3 regions of the Psychrobacillus mangrovi genome follow, and region 2 is predicted to be linked to each of the others. Evidence: riboswitches for the same ligand, from Rfam matches in the RefSeq annotation. Region 2 holds a riboswitch; each other region holds the start of a gene.
What was found. Region 2 has a riboswitch for S-adenosylmethionine ahead of WAX74_RS09780 (O-acetylhomoserine aminocarboxypropyltransferase/cysteine synthase family protein). Riboswitches for the same ligand answer to the same signal wherever they lie in the genome.
Positions count from the first base shown of each region.

Region 1: linked by a shared signal. The riboswitch ahead of WAX74_RS17800 (bifunctional homocysteine S-methyltransferase/methylenetetrahydrofolate reductase) and the one ahead of WAX74_RS09780 (O-acetylhomoserine aminocarboxypropyltransferase/cysteine synthase family protein) in region 2 are both predicted to bind S-adenosylmethionine.
Region 3: linked by a shared signal. The riboswitch ahead of WAX74_RS09980 (LLM class flavin-dependent oxidoreductase) and the one ahead of WAX74_RS09780 (O-acetylhomoserine aminocarboxypropyltransferase/cysteine synthase family protein) in region 2 are both predicted to bind S-adenosylmethionine.

Region 1 is NZ_JBAWSY010000020.1:39,247-44,320, forward strand. Features, by position in the region: gene metH (methionine synthase) at 1-523, opposite strand, end outside; gene WAX74_RS17800 (bifunctional homocysteine S-methyltransferase/methylenetetrahydrofolate reductase) at 504-2,363, opposite strand; SAM riboswitch class I at 2,438-2,542, opposite strand; gene WAX74_RS17805 (nuclease-related domain-containing protein) at 2,740-3,693, opposite strand; gene WAX74_RS17810 (protoporphyrinogen oxidase) at 3,822-5,074, opposite strand, start outside.
Region 2 is NZ_JBAWSY010000005.1:196,953-202,026, reverse strand. Features, by position in the region: gene WAX74_RS09795 (GDSL-type esterase/lipase family protein) at 1-595, shown strand, start outside; gene WAX74_RS09790 (YdcF family protein) at 779-1,363, opposite strand; gene WAX74_RS09785 (glycerol-3-phosphate acyltransferase) at 1,383-2,024, opposite strand; SAM riboswitch class I at 2,163-2,277, shown strand; gene WAX74_RS09780 (O-acetylhomoserine aminocarboxypropyltransferase/cysteine synthase family protein) at 2,444-3,736, shown strand; gene WAX74_RS09775 (homoserine dehydrogenase) at 3,868-4,854, shown strand.
Region 3 is NZ_JBAWSY010000006.1:4,978-10,051, forward strand. Features, by position in the region: gene WAX74_RS09970 (ABC transporter substrate-binding protein) at 1-779, opposite strand, end outside; gene WAX74_RS09975 (hypothetical protein) at 874-1,221, opposite strand; gene WAX74_RS09980 (LLM class flavin-dependent oxidoreductase) at 1,275-2,609, opposite strand; SAM riboswitch class I at 2,696-2,807, opposite strand; gene WAX74_RS09985 (DUF1292 domain-containing protein) at 3,135-3,410, opposite strand; gene WAX74_RS09990 (sulfonate ABC transporter substrate-binding protein) at 3,806-4,855, shown strand; gene ssuC (aliphatic sulfonate ABC transporter permease SsuC) at 4,873-5,074, shown strand, end outside.

The DNA.
Region 1 (5,074 bases), on a different contig from region 2:
TGGTTGCAGCCTTTACGTTTAGCATATCCTGACTTGTTTCCAACAGGATAACATCGGAGCCACCTTCGACCAATGCCTTTGCTTGTATGTAAAAGTCATTTGTTAACTCATCGAAGGTTATTCCACCTGTAACAGACAATGTCTTTGTTGTCGGTCCAATTGCACCAGCCACAAATCTCGGCCAGTCGGGAGTAGATAATTCAATTGCAACCTTCTTCGCAAGCTGTACTGCACGTATATTAATTTCATGCGCTTGGTCACCAAGATCATATTCATTCAATACGACAGGTGTGCCACCAAATGTATTCGTGCAGATGATATCTGCTCCGGCTTCTAGATATTCCCGATGAATTTGTTCAATAACAGTTGGTTTGACAACGTTTAAATACTCGTTACACCCCTCGTATTCTTCCCCACCAAAATCTTCTGGAGTGAGATTCGCATTTTGGATCATCGTCCCCATTGCGCCATCAATAATAAGAATTCTTTTTTGAAGTTCCTGTTCAATTAGATGCTTTGACATAGCTGTTTTCTCTCGCTTTCTTTGCGTCAATCTCTTTAATATGGCGAATTAATTCTAGTGACATATCTACTCGGAAAAACGGGGTAATAATGTAAATACCATTAAATAATTCCGCAGCAGTGTCAATAAGCTCTTTAGCAATTTGTATACCTTCCGCAGTAGAGCGCTCTTTATCTTCTCCACAAGCACGCATACGTTCTAGTACTTCGTCTGATAATTTAATACCTGGCACTTCATTGTGCAGGAATTCGGAATTACGACTATTTGTCAGTGGCATAATCCCAAGGAAAATTGGGGTTGATAAATGTTTTGTCGCTTCATATATTTCTTCAATTTTTTCTTTCGAATAAACAGGTTGGGTAATGAAATAATCAGCTCCACACTCGATTTTCTTCTCTAATCGTTTTACTGCGCGATCGAGTACCCGAACATTTGGATTAAAGGCAGCTGCCACAGAGAAATTGGCTTTTTTTCGAAGCGATTTTCCTGAGAATGAAATACCTTCATTTAGCTGTTTAATTAATTGTAGTAACTCTAAGCTTGATACATCATAAACACTTGTTGCACCTGGAAAATCTCCAATTTTAGTTGGATCTCCGGTAACAGCCAATATATCATGAATTCCAAGTGCATCGAGACCCATTAAATGTGATTGCAAGCCAATTAAATTCCGGTCACGACAAGTAATATGAGCCAGTGGACGAATATTGTTTTGTAATTTTAACATCGAGCCCATCGCCATATTGCTAATACGAGGAGAAGCAAGTGAGTTATCTGCCATCGTCACTGCATCAATTCCAGCTGCATTGAGCTGTTCTGCGCCTTCCATAAAAGTGGTTGTATCTAAATGGCGTGGCGTATCCAGTTCCACGATGATTGTTCTTTCGGTTTTTGCTTTTTCATGAAGCGGCTGATTAATAGTTGGTTCTGCTTCTTGAATGATTATCGGCTTTCTAGGTGTTACGATTTTATCTGTAATTGGAGGTAGGGTTCCAATTCTTTTTTTCACGGCTTCAATATGTTTTGGTGTTGTACCACAGCAACCGCCTATTAATCGAACTCCTGCTTCACGGAGGTATAGAGCAGCTTTTCCAAAATAATCTGCCTCAGATTCGTAAACTATACGACCATCCTCCACATCGAGTAAACTCGCATTAGGATAAGCCGAAAGAAATGCTTTTTCAGGTAAAGTAACACCTTCGAACGCTTGAATCGTATGATGAGGACCAAGTCGGCAATTGACACCTACAATATTTGCCCCTAATGCTTCAAGATGATGTAATGCGTCATTTAGCGATATACCGTTTTGCAAGATGCCTGGATCATGCATCGATACTTGCGCAATAATCGGTGTATCCGTCAACTTTCGTAGATGCGTAATCGTTGCTGAAAGCTCCTCAAAATCATAGTAAGTTTCTAATAATAATCCATCCGGATTTCCTGATAGTAGTTGGGTGGCTTGTTGATTGACCGTCGCAATAATTTCATCAATGGTCGCATCACTCTTTCGAATACCGCGAATTCCACCAATCGTACCAAGTACGAATTGTCCAGCTGGCGCAGCTACTCTTTTTGCGATTTGAATCGCCGCTTCATTGATTTCTTTCATTTGATTCTCTAGTCCGTATCGTGCCAATTTGATCGCGTTCGCACCATACGTATTCGTCTGAATAATATCCGCACCTGCAACTATATAGTCCTGGTGAATCTTCTCAATGATCTCTGGCTTCTGGATATTTAGTTCCTCATTACAATAATCGATTCCATATGAATAAAGCAGTGTCCCCATCGCTCCATCAGCAGTCAACACATTCGTTTGAAGCTTCTCTAATAAACCCATTCGCAATCATCCTCTCTCAAATAAAAAAAGCCTTCCATGAAAAGAAGGCTTTACGAGTATGTAAAATTCGTCCCTTCTCATCTATCAGACACTTAAGCATCTGCTGGAATTAGCACCTGACCAAACGGCTGGTTGCTGAAGCTTCAAAGGGCCAGTCCCTCAGCTTCTCTTGATAAGAATTCAGTATTCAATTTTTAAGTTAGACTTATCGTACCTTTATTCAACTAAAGCGTCAAGACGTAGATTGAATTTTCTACATATTTAGAGTGTTTTTATTATCCGATTTTTGGTGATTATTATCCGATTTTCTTGAGTTATTATCCGATAATCCCGACTTATTATCCGATTATCACACTTTATCATCCGATTCATCAATTTATGACCAATTCCACTTATAAATTGTGTTGCGTTTAGATGAGCCCTCTCTCGTTAGCCCCATAGAATTTAATATGCGGGATGCGGCCTGAAAAGAATCCAATCTGAGAAAATATCTACATTGCCGATTATTAATACTATCCCCAATTAGCATAAACCACTCACGAATCGCCTTCTCATGCGCCAAGCGATCTACGTGGCCACACCGAAAACAGTTCCAACCGTTTTTCTTTTTAACCATCCCATGCGTCTCACACTTTTCACAAAAGACCCCTGTCAGCAATTCATGTGGATTAATGCCCCAGCGACCGCACATTGGAAATGGCAAGTATGTTTGATGACTGGCAATTATTTTCTCAGCCACCTCGCGTATTTCATCTACTGTTAAATACACATTTTCCCGAACCATATTCCGCAAAAATACTGGAATCGTCGAATGAAGAACCGCGGGATATTTTACCGAAGGCTCTACAACCTTCACCCTTGAATTCGTCAACACGATTACACCATACACAGGAATTTTCACTCCTTGCAATCTCAGCCAATCTTCGAGCAAATATATATTTCGTTCAATCTGAACCTCTGGACTCTCAAACACATCCACTTTTCCCTCTTCATTCTCTCGCATAAGCTGAGAAGGATTCTGCTTAAAACGTAAACTACCACCAATATTTTTACTCTCCAAAACCACAGCAAAGTACTGAGTTAGAAATACTGTATCTATTTGAAATTTCCCGTACGATTCTAAACTCACATCATGTAGCACCACATACTCAAATGGAAATGAATACTTCTGAAACACCCAATCCATTCGTACCTCTCCATATACGCCTGCCTTTGCCATTTGCATTTTCGAATGAATCAACTCCTTCATCTCGTGTGTATCTGGCAACCTTCTATTCAATATCTGTAGACCAATAATGCTATGTTCATGCGAACGCGTTTTGACTATCATTTTAACACCCCCAATCGCATCGTATCACATATACAAAACATGTAAATTTCACTAAAACAGCAACAATTTCATTCCTACAATTAAAAGAGGACCAAAATCGAATTTTGGTCCAAAAGTTACTTCTTAAATTAAATTCTAGCTGCAATCATTTCCGCCGTTTCCTTACCATTTTTAATACATGCACCAATTCCAACTCCATAATAGGAGCATCCAGCAAGCAATACATTCGGAAGCATAGATTCTAATTTCTGATTCAATGACTTTATCGCTTCGCCATGCTCTAAATGATAATTTGGCATTTGTTCATTCCATTTAGTTACCTCTACTACTTTAGGTTTGCCGTTAAGCTTCAGGCTCTTATCAATATCTTGTAAAGCTACTTCCACCAACTCTTCCTCACTCATATGCTTCATACTCTCGAACGCTTGATTGGTGCTTTTGTAAAACATTCGAACGAGCAAGTTTCCACTCGAAGATGTATGCTTCCATTTCCGGCTCGTCCATGTGCATGCATTACATTTCACGTCACTATTTTCCGAAACAATAAAACCAGTACCATCAGCAGGTAACTGCTCATCGAGAATATCAAAACCAAGATAAATACTAATTAATGATGAATTCTTCAATTTATTAAAATCCACATCTAAGTCTTTATCTTGCAGTATGTTCTGCGTCACATTATGCGGAGTCGTTAGTACTACAAAATCAGCTTCAATAGTTTCTCCATTTGCCAATAAAACATCATAACCCGCTTCTGTTTTCATAACTTTCTCTGTATGTACTCCCTTTATAATAGTACATTCGCTCAATTCTTCCTCCAAGCGATTGATTAATGCAGAAAGACCCCCTTTAAAGGAGATGAATTTTTTATTTGCCGCTGCTTCGAACTTTTCTTTATGAGCTCCTAACCCTTTAATGATGCTGCCGTACTCGTTTTTATAGTCAATCAAATAAGGTAGTGTGGAAGCTATAGTGAGATCCTCTAGTTTCCCCGAATAAACTCCAGACAACACGGGTGCTATTTGTTTCTCCACTAACTCTTTCCCTAAAAAATGCTCAAGAAATGTACCAACCGAACTCTCTTTCGTAAAGCTTTCATTAGGAAAATCAAAATCTTTCAATGCCTCTTCTTTACCCTCATCCGACACTAACGTACTACTCTCCAAAGACTCCTCACTTGTTGGAATTCCGAATACCGTATCAGCTGGAATTGCATGAAGCTCATTATTCGTGTAAATATACGAAATACCAGTTTCATTATAAACAAGCTTGTCTTGTAATTTTAACTCCTCAACAAAAGGCATTACCCCTTCATTTCGGGCAACGATTGAATCAGCGCCTGTTTCCATGATAAAGCTATCATTTTTTACAGAATGAATTT
Region 2 (5,074 bases):
CACTTTCGTCAATCTTGGAAAACCAGGGGAAACAGTTAAAAGCTTGCATCTACGGTTAACAAAAACGAAACTAGCCACTGATTATGATTTAGTCTTTCTTTGGATTGGTGTTAACGATGTATATTCTAAACTCTTGAGTGTTCAAGCACAACCAGTGGTAAATGATCATGAGGAGTTTAAAAAGGTATATGAGAAAATTTTAGATATGATAATTTCTTCTTCTAAAAAAGTAATTGCCATATCGCCATCAATAGTTGGAGAAAACCTTCAGAATTCTTCTAATAAAGAAACAAAAGAGTTGGCTGCCATCATTGAATCCATTAGTAAAATGAAAGGGATAGATTATGTTAATCTACAAACAGCTTTTGAGGAGCACTTAGTTAATATGAACAGCTCAGATTACATTAGCACAAATCCTTTGAGAGTCATGCTGGATGTTTTCTTCTATAAGAAACCCTCTAAAATCGACGAGTTATCTAAAAAAAGAGGACTTCATCTAACTTTAGATGGAATCCATTTAAATAGTACTGGTGCAAAAATAGTAGCGGACGTATATGCAACAAGCATAGATCAATTATGTCTCCAGAAAAACTAGCTAAAATTGCATTGAATGGCGTTCATAAAAACAAACCCATTATTTGTCCAATGCCATTGCGCAGAACAATAGACATCTTTTTTACACTGGTTCCTACAACCCACCGTTCACTTATGAAACTAGTTTGTAGGGAAGGTAGAAAAGCACGAATTTCTTAGACAAAATAACTCCGAGTACTCGGAGTTATTTACCGACAATATAAGTCTTTAAAAGTGCGGCACGCTCACGTAAGCGGACTTTCGCTTCCACCACTTCGGGAGTCTTTGCTGCTACCACATCCGTTTCCCAATCTAGTTTTTTAGCAAGTATTTTTGCTCGCTGTAGATGGTAGTCACTCGTAATGATCGTCACAGACTTTACGTTTTCTGGCAATAACTCTTGGGAAAATAATAAATTTTCATAAGTAGATGTCGACTGATCTTCAATGATTAGCCTGTCTTCTGATATTCCATTATCCAAAAGAAAATTTCTCATTACGACCGCTTCCTCAATATCTTCGTCAGGTCCTTGTCCTCCAGAAAGTACAAAGGTAACATGAGGGTATTCATTGGCATACGCAAGTGCAGATTCCAATCTGTACCTTAATGAAAGCGAAGGAACATTCCCTTTTTTTACTTTTGCACCGAGTACAATGGCGTATTCGTTTGAACCATCAGCTTTAGGATTTAAACCGTCTTCCATCCATTTACTAGTAAGCGTCCACAAACCAACCCCACCGGCAAGAACAAACAAAGGGATAAGCACAATCCACCTCATTTTTTTAGTCATTCCAATTCACTCATTTCTTTTATAAAGAAGGTTTTTTTCTTTTTAAAAAAGTAGAAATTCTCATCTCTTCTTTACGAGCTAAACGACGAAAGTTTTCTATATGCAAAATGAGTGCCATTACGAATAAAAAGCTCGCAATTGCAACTGGTATATATCCTTCCGAAAACCATATAGCCTCGCTTAAAAATACAAAATAAAAAACAAAAACACCAATTAATAAGTAGTCCGTTAAAATAGTTGTACCAATTAATAATAAAAGCCCGATCAACCCCACAGGCCAATAAATAGCTAAAAGGATGCCAATAATAGAAGCTGTTCCTTTTCCGCCCTTAAATCCAGTATAAATAGGAAAGTTATGACCTAAAATGACAGCAGCCCCAGCTAAGTAAAGAAGTGCATCCTGTTCTAAACTAGAAAATGAACCATTTTGCTGCATAAAAAGCCTGGTTGCGATAATCACAAATACACCTTTAAAAATATCGATGAAAGCGACAAGTATTCCGTATTTCATTCCAAGCACAACGGCTGCATTAGAAGCACCTGAATTTTTGAGACCTTCTGCTTTAATATTGATTCCGCTAAAAAACTGAGCGACCTTCGAACCATGAATAGAACCAATTAAATAACTTATTATAAAAATAGTAATAATCCATATTCCCATTACAACACCTCCTCAAAATAACCTCCATACATTAAACGTACAAGCCTTAAAGAAGTTTCAGAATTTTTATAAAAATACTTGACTTATAGATTAATAGAGTTTTATACTTTGTAACAAGATGGAATAACTAATCTAATACTCTTATCAAGAGTGGCGGAGGGAATAGGCCCTGCGATGCCCGGCAACCAACAAGTTCTAAACTTGGAAAGGTGCTAAATCCTACAAATTCACGAGCGAATTTGGAAGATAAGAGGAGGAATATGCGAAACCGCACCCCTCTTCTTAAAGAAGAGGGGTTTTTGTTGTTTGTCCGACTAACGATGCGTTTTCTGGCAGACATAGGTGCTTTTGCGTGTCTTTTAATCCTCTCCTGCATCCATATGTGCCCATCTAAAAATATTATTTAGGAGGAATTCAAAATGTCAAATTTCCAACCAGAAACACTTCTTTTACACGGTGGTCAGCAACCAGATCCAGTTACAGGTTCACGAGCAGTGCCAATTCACAAAACAACTTCTTTTGTATTTCGTGATACAAACCATGCCCAAAATTTGTTTGCACTAAAAGAGACGGGCAATATTTATTCACGTATAACTAATCCTACTGTAGATGTTTTTGAACAACGAGTTGCTCTTCTTGAAGGTGGAACTGCTGCTGTTGCACTATCTTCTGGTATGGCGGCAATTGCATTTTCCATTTTGAATATTGCAGGAGCGGGCGATGAAATCATTGCAGCGGAAAACTTATATGGTGGTACTTTTAATTTATTCGCACATACATTGCCTCGTTATGGTATTAGCGTAAAATTTGTAGATTCAACTGATCCAGAAAACTTCCGAGCAGCAGTGACGGACAAAACGAAAGGGTTTTTTGCTGAAATTATTGGGAATCCAAGTTTGAATGTGCTAGATGTAGAGAAAGTTTCAGCGGTTGCAAATGAAGTAGGTGTTCCATTATTAGTGGATAATACATTTGCAAGCCCGTACGGTGCTAATCCAATTAAACACGGTGCCAACATTGTGATCCATTCAGCTACGAAATGGATCGGCGGACATGGAACAACTATCGGAGGAGTAGTTGTAGATGGTGGTAACTTTGATTGGAATTCAGAAAAGTTCCCTGGTTTTACAGAGCCAGATGTTACCTATCATGGCTTACGATATGGAATTGATGTTCCAAACGTAGCGTTTGCAATAAAACTACGTGTTCAATTGCTTCGCGATTTTGGTCCTGCACTAAGCCCAGAAGCAGCATTTTCTTTTTTACAAGGTTTAGAAACACTTCATCTACGAGTGCCGAAGCACAATGAAAATGCACAAAAGATTGCAGAGTACTTATCTAACCATGAAGGAGTGGAATGGGTTAACTATTTAGGTTTAGAAAATCACCCGTCCCATGAAATCGCACATAAATATTTACACAATGGCTTCGGTTCTATCTTAACTTTTGGAGTGAAGGGCGGAAAAGAAGCGGGAAGACATATTATTGATAATATTGAGATTTGGTCCCATGTAGCAAACGTAGGAGATGCAAAATCATTAATTATTCATCCTGCATCTACAACTCATCAACAATTAACACCTGAAGACTTAGTGAAATCGGGTGTTACAGAAGACTTAATCCGCTTGTCTGTTGGTCTAGAGGCAGTAGAGGATTTACAAAATGCACTTGATAAAGTACTTGTAGGAAAAACAAATGTCCTCTCTAGATAGAATTTTGTTGTTAATTGGGCTAAAATAGTCTACAATATGTAAAATAGTCAATCGTAAAAAGTTGCGATAGAGATTTTATTAAAATATGAATGTAGAAGCTCAATTGTGCAGATTCAAGTGGAGGAGAAAGTATGGCGAAAATAAAAGCAGCGATTCTAGGTTTTGGAACAGTTGGCCAAGGAATTTATCACATTGTGAATGAAAAAAGAGAAGATCTTAAAAAGTCTTTAGGATTAGATATTGAAATTAGTGCTATTCTAATTAATAATTTAGCAAAAGAAAGACCTGCAACGCCTGGTGTTCTAGTTACAGATGATTTCGAGGATATTATTAATATTCCTGGACTTCAAGTTGTGTTTGAAGCTATTGTGAACGAAGAACCAGCCTATGGCTATCTATGTAGAGCCATTGATAAGGGATGTCATGTCATTACAGCAAATAAAGTGATGTTCTCTAAATATAGTATTCAGCTACATGAACGTGCAAAGTCACGTGGTGTTTTTATCGGATATGAAGCAACAACAGCAGGCGGGGTTCCGGTTATTAAAACATTGAAAAATTTACTTCAAGTGAATTCAGTGAAAAAAATTCAAGGTATTCTAAATGGAACTTCTAACTATATTTTGACACAAATGCGCTTAAATGAATGTCAGTTTGACGACGCTCTAAAAGAAGCGCAAGCGTTAGGTTATGCAGAAGCCGATCCATACAATGACATTTCTGGCCAAGATGCATTCCGTAAGTTAATGATTCTGAGTGCACTTGCATTTAAAAAACAACCGAATTGGGATGACGTACGTGTAGTTGGTATTGACGAGATTTCATTAGAGGATGTGAAAAAAGCGAAGCAAGAAGGATTTCGTTATCGCCATGTTGCAGAAATAGAGCAAGACGAAAATGGAGAGCTTTTCGCTTCTGTAGGACCACAACTTGTTGGTCCAGATCATCCGTTATATGCTATCGAAGGTGTAAACAACGCAGTTTCCTTAGATACAAACTATATTGGTACGCTTACACTTGTCGGACCTGGAGCAGGTATGTACCCAACTGCAAGTGTCATGGTAGAAGATTATGCAGAAATCATTGGCAAACGTGCAGGGTTCATGATTACAATCTAAAAAGAGAATAAAGGGTTTCTCCTCATTAGATTGAAGACAAAAGGCAGTTGGGAATGTGTTCATTCCAACTGCCTTTAATATTGTTCTTTGCTAAATTATCTCTATCATTTACGAGAGTAGTACTCTATGAGTATTTATATTTACTCTGTAATTTTATTATCATAATGAATTAGGCATTGGACAAGTGACCGTTCCTCCGGGGAAAGCTATAATAAAAAGA
Region 3 (5,074 bases), on a different contig from region 2:
CGAGTCGCTTCCTCTGGAATAATTTTAAATGTAACTTTATCCAGATAGGCTTGCTCTTTGTTCTCTACACTTGTAGGTCCCCAATTATATTCACTGTTTTTTTCCACCTGGATATCTGCATTTTCTGTCCAACTGACAAATTTAAATGGTCCTGTTCCAATCGGATTTTTCCCAAACTGATCTCCGTATTTTTCAGCTGCTGTAGGTGATACAATTCCTAACATCGCTTGACTTAGATTTCCTAAGAAAGAGGAAGAAGGGGTAGATAGATTAAGTTTTACTGTAAATTCATCAACAACCTCTGAAGATTCGTATGGATCAAGTAATGCTGTTGAATTCCCTGCTTTCGTTTCTGGATTAAGTATTCGGTCAAAATTGTATTTAACCGCTTCTGCATTAAAAGGGGTTCCATCATGGAACTTCACATCATCACGCAACTTAAACGTATAACTTTTACCATCCTCCGATACGGCCCATTCTTTTGCCAGCCATGGTTGGATATTGTTATCCGCATCTTGGACAACAAGACTATCAAAAATTGTTCTAAATACACGAACGGACACAGCTAACCCACTTCGATGTGGATCTAGCGTATCTGGGGACGTTGCAAGTGCATAAGACAGCTCGCCACCTGAAACAGGATTAGATGAAGTATTATCCGTCGCCGAAGTTTGTGCACCTTGATTGGTCCCTGATGATTGACTGCAACCAGATACTACTAGTATTAATGCTGTAAATAATGTAAAAAAGATTGATTTTGACCTTTTAAAACCCATCATTATTATTACCTCCACACTTTTAAAATTAATGATTTTTAATCATATATGTTTAGTAAGTTTAAATTTATAAAAAAATAGAATCTCTATGAAATCCTTATATCTCTGGTTGACCTGCAGAGTTTAGAAAAAATCCCTCTAATTCTTTTGTTAATCCTCCAGGACCAAACTTAACCATGTTATGTTGATTTTGATTTAGCTTACTTTCATTGATAAAGCTTAAAAAAGACAATAAAAACGTTCTACGTTTATAGATATTTACTAACCCACGTTCATAAAACCATTGATCAATTGTGTTGTATATGCCGCGGTTTATACTGTAAGTTTCATTGCAAAAAGTATAAAAGAGCAAATCCGGTAGATTTAAAATTTTGTTTATATCATGAGATTGAAGACTTGGTAGGGTATTCGAATTATATGTGCTGTTATATTCTTTTACCTTCACTTGGAGTCCCCCTTTACGCATTTAAAATATTAGGATTATAAATATGGAAACTTCTATTTATTAACTACTTCCTTCGCATAACGGTTTATCGGATAAGGGATACCTAAGTTTCCTCGCAATGTATCAGACTCGTATTCTTTACGGAAAATTCCTCGCTCTTGAAGAATTGGCACAACTAGGTCAACAAAATCATCAAAACTACTTGGTAAATCATATCCAACAATAAAACCATCTGCACCTTGACCTTCAAACCATTCTTGTACACGATTTGCAACTTGTTCCGGTGTCCCAATGAACGGCGTACGTGGAGTAGCAGAACTTAGTGCCACTTGACGAAGTGTTAGATTTTGCTCTTTTGCCGTTTGTTTAATACGATCCGTTTCACTTTTAAAACTGTTTGAACCTAAATCTCCAACGTCCGGGAATGCTTCATCCAATGGATATTGAGAGAAATCATGATGCTCGAAAAATCTTCCTAAAAAGGCAAGTGCCTGTTCTATAGAAACTAAATTTGCAATTTCCAAGTATTTTTGTTCCGCTTCCTCTACCGTTTTTCCTATGATTGGACTTATTCCCGGCATAATTACAACTTCATCTGGATTGCGTCCGAATGCTATTGCTCGATTTTTTACGTCTTTATAAAACTTCTGTGCATCTTGCAAATTACCATGACCAGTAAAAATCGCATCCGCTTCCTTTGCTGCAAAGTTCTTACCATCTTCGGAGGAACCTGCTTGGAAAATGATTGGACGCCCTTGTTTTGAGCGACCGATATTAAGTGGACCAGCAACAGAGAAATATTCTCCTTTATAATTCAACTCATGTAACTTTTCTGAGTCAAAGAACACACCTGATTCTTTATCTCGAATGAACGCATCATCTTCCCATGAATCCCAAAGACCTTTTGCAACTTCCAAATATTCAGCAGCAATTTTGTAACGCGTTGGATGATTCGGATGCTCTTCTACCGTTTTACTATAATTTAGTGCCGTTTTTTCTAAAGGGGAAGTGACAATGTTCCACCCAGCCCGACCTCCACTAATATGGTCTAGTGATCCAAGCTGACGAGACACATTAAACGGCTCGCTATACGATGTGGATACAGTTCCGACAAGTCCGATATTCGAAGTCACGGAAGCAAGCGCAGATAGAATGGTCAAAGGTTCAAAACGATTTAAGAAGTGGGGAATTGATTTTTCATTGATATATAACCCATCCGCTACGAAAGCAAGATCAAACTTGCCTTCTTCTGCTTTTTGAGCACGATTTTTATAAAAATCTAGACTTACACTTGCATCCGTTTGTATTTCAGGATGTCTCCAACCAGAAATATTTCCACCAACTCCATGAATGATTACTCCTAGCTTCAACTTCTTTTGCTCTGTCATTATTTTTCCTCCTTTTATTGTTAGAGATAATTTGAACAAACAAAATGGTCCTTCAAATAAGAAGGACCATGCATAAAAAAGTCTCCTTCTTATCTACCAAGTTTTATACTTGCTGGAATTAGCACCGTGTTATTAACTATGTAATAACTGGTTGCTGAGGCTTCATAGGACCAGTTCCTCGACCTCTCTTGATAAGAATTTAAAATATGAAATTGTCTTTTTAATAAATACCTTTTCTACTCTATTACTCTAAATAAATTATTCGCATCGTTATAGTAGGGATTAGGTAAAAAAATAAAATACTTTCGTATTATATTTTCTTTCCAACTCTTCAAATTAGCCTAACTTTTAACAATAATTATTAATATGTATCCTATCACTTTTCATGACAAATTTGCAATACTTTGAATGATAGAATATTTTTTTCAATTGATAGTAAAATACTATGAATCATTAACTCATTTTTACCTTATCCTCTTCAACAAAAGAAAAAGGAAGAGCTATTTTGGCTCTTCCTTTTGATTATTATTGATTGCTTGCTTCAGCAAATGCAGCAGAAACCTTTTCGAATTCCTCGTCAACCTCTATAAAAGACAATTCTCCTTCGTCTTCTAATCGGAAAAAGAAAACATCTATGTCATCTTCCGTTTCTGCTTGAATATCTTCTACAAAACCGACTGCAGCATATTCAACTTCATCCACCGTCAACAGACCAAGCACTTCCATATCTTGCTCTTGATCGTTTTCATCTAGCACCGTAAAGATATTACCAATTTCAATTTTCCCCTGATTTTCTTCCATTCTAAAAAACCTCCTCAAACTATTTTTGCAAAATTACTCTTTCTGCTTTCAATTAATTATCCGTTAAAAACGAATTATTAGCAAAAAAGAAAATCTCTCTAGTTTTTGTCTTTGGATTAAGTTCTTTTTATCCATTCATTCCTCTAAAAAAATAAAAAGGGCATTATAATATGTAGGCGGAACAATTGCACAGTTGAACTATCCAATATCTCTGTCTTCAAACAAGGATGATTGGTTCATCATTATTCCTCCCACATAGAATTACTTATACATAGTATTTCAACCGCTCTTGTTTTCATCCTTTCTACTTATTACTTTTTATGCAAAACAAATTTAATAGATTCAAGACAGGCCTAAAAATTCTTTTTTTTATTGCATAGGTTGTAATTGAGCCGATGAATTTGCCTAATCACTTTAAATTTGGCTATACGATGAGGGGAAGTGTACCAATATTGAAATCAAGGGGAATATGTAAGCCTTTTGCTTTGTTTACTAGTCTACTACTGATTGTTGCAATGTTCCTATCAGCCTGTTCTAGCAATAACGAGGCTGAGTCAAAAACAACTACCAAACAATCAGTTAGAATAGGATATCAGAAAAATGGTCCATTAATTATTTTAAAAAATTTAGGGACATTGGAAGAACGATTAAAGTCTCTCGATTACTCGGTCGAATGGTTTGAATTTCAAGCTGGGCCGGCTTTACTCGAAGCTTTAAACGCTGGGAGCATTGATTTTGGTAGAACAGGTGATTCACCTCCTATATTTGCACAGTCCTCAGGGGCTACTCTGAAATATATCGCAGTAGGAAACCCAAAATTTAAGGGCTCAGGAATTCTAGTTAAGAACGATTCCCCAATTAAGACACTTGTGGATCTTAAAGGAAAAACTATTGGCTTCGCTAAAGGCTCAAGCTCTCACTATTTACTTGTGAAAGCATTGGAAAAAGCTGATCTTCTCTATGAAGATATAACACCAGCGTACTTATCACCTGGAGATGCACGAGTTGCATTCGAACAAGGAAATATTGACGCTTGGGTAGTATGGGATCCGTTTACAGCAGATACAGAAATGGCAACCGATGCCCGTCTTTTAGTGAACGGAGAAGGACTAACATCTGATCGAGATTACTTTCTTGCTTCTTCTGATTTCGCGAAACACAGTGACATCTCAAAAATCATCATAGAGGAAATCCAACATTCAAGTGAATGGGCAAATGAACATCCAGAGGAATTAACCACTATGCTTTCTAGTATTCTCGGTATCGATGAGTCCTCGATGAGGTTGGCTGTTGAAAGACGAGTATACGGTGTACAAGAAATTACGGCAGAAATCATAAAAGAACAGCAAGAAATTGCAGATACGTTCTATGAATTAAAAATTATCCCAAATAAAATAAATGTTGAGGATAGTGTTTATTCATTTGAAAAGGATGAAGGAAATTGAAGCATTCTTTTTCTTCTATCCTTTCTAAAACACTCCCTTGGATTGTACCTTTCTCACTACTTCTTCTATGGCAAATTTCTATAAAAACAGGCATACTCTCAACTAAAATTCTGCCAGCCCCTACTGATGTTTATTTTGCAGCTATAGAGCTAATGAAAACTGGTGAGTTGTTTCATCACGTTTGGGTAAGCCTTTGGCGAGCATTAATCGGTTTCTTTA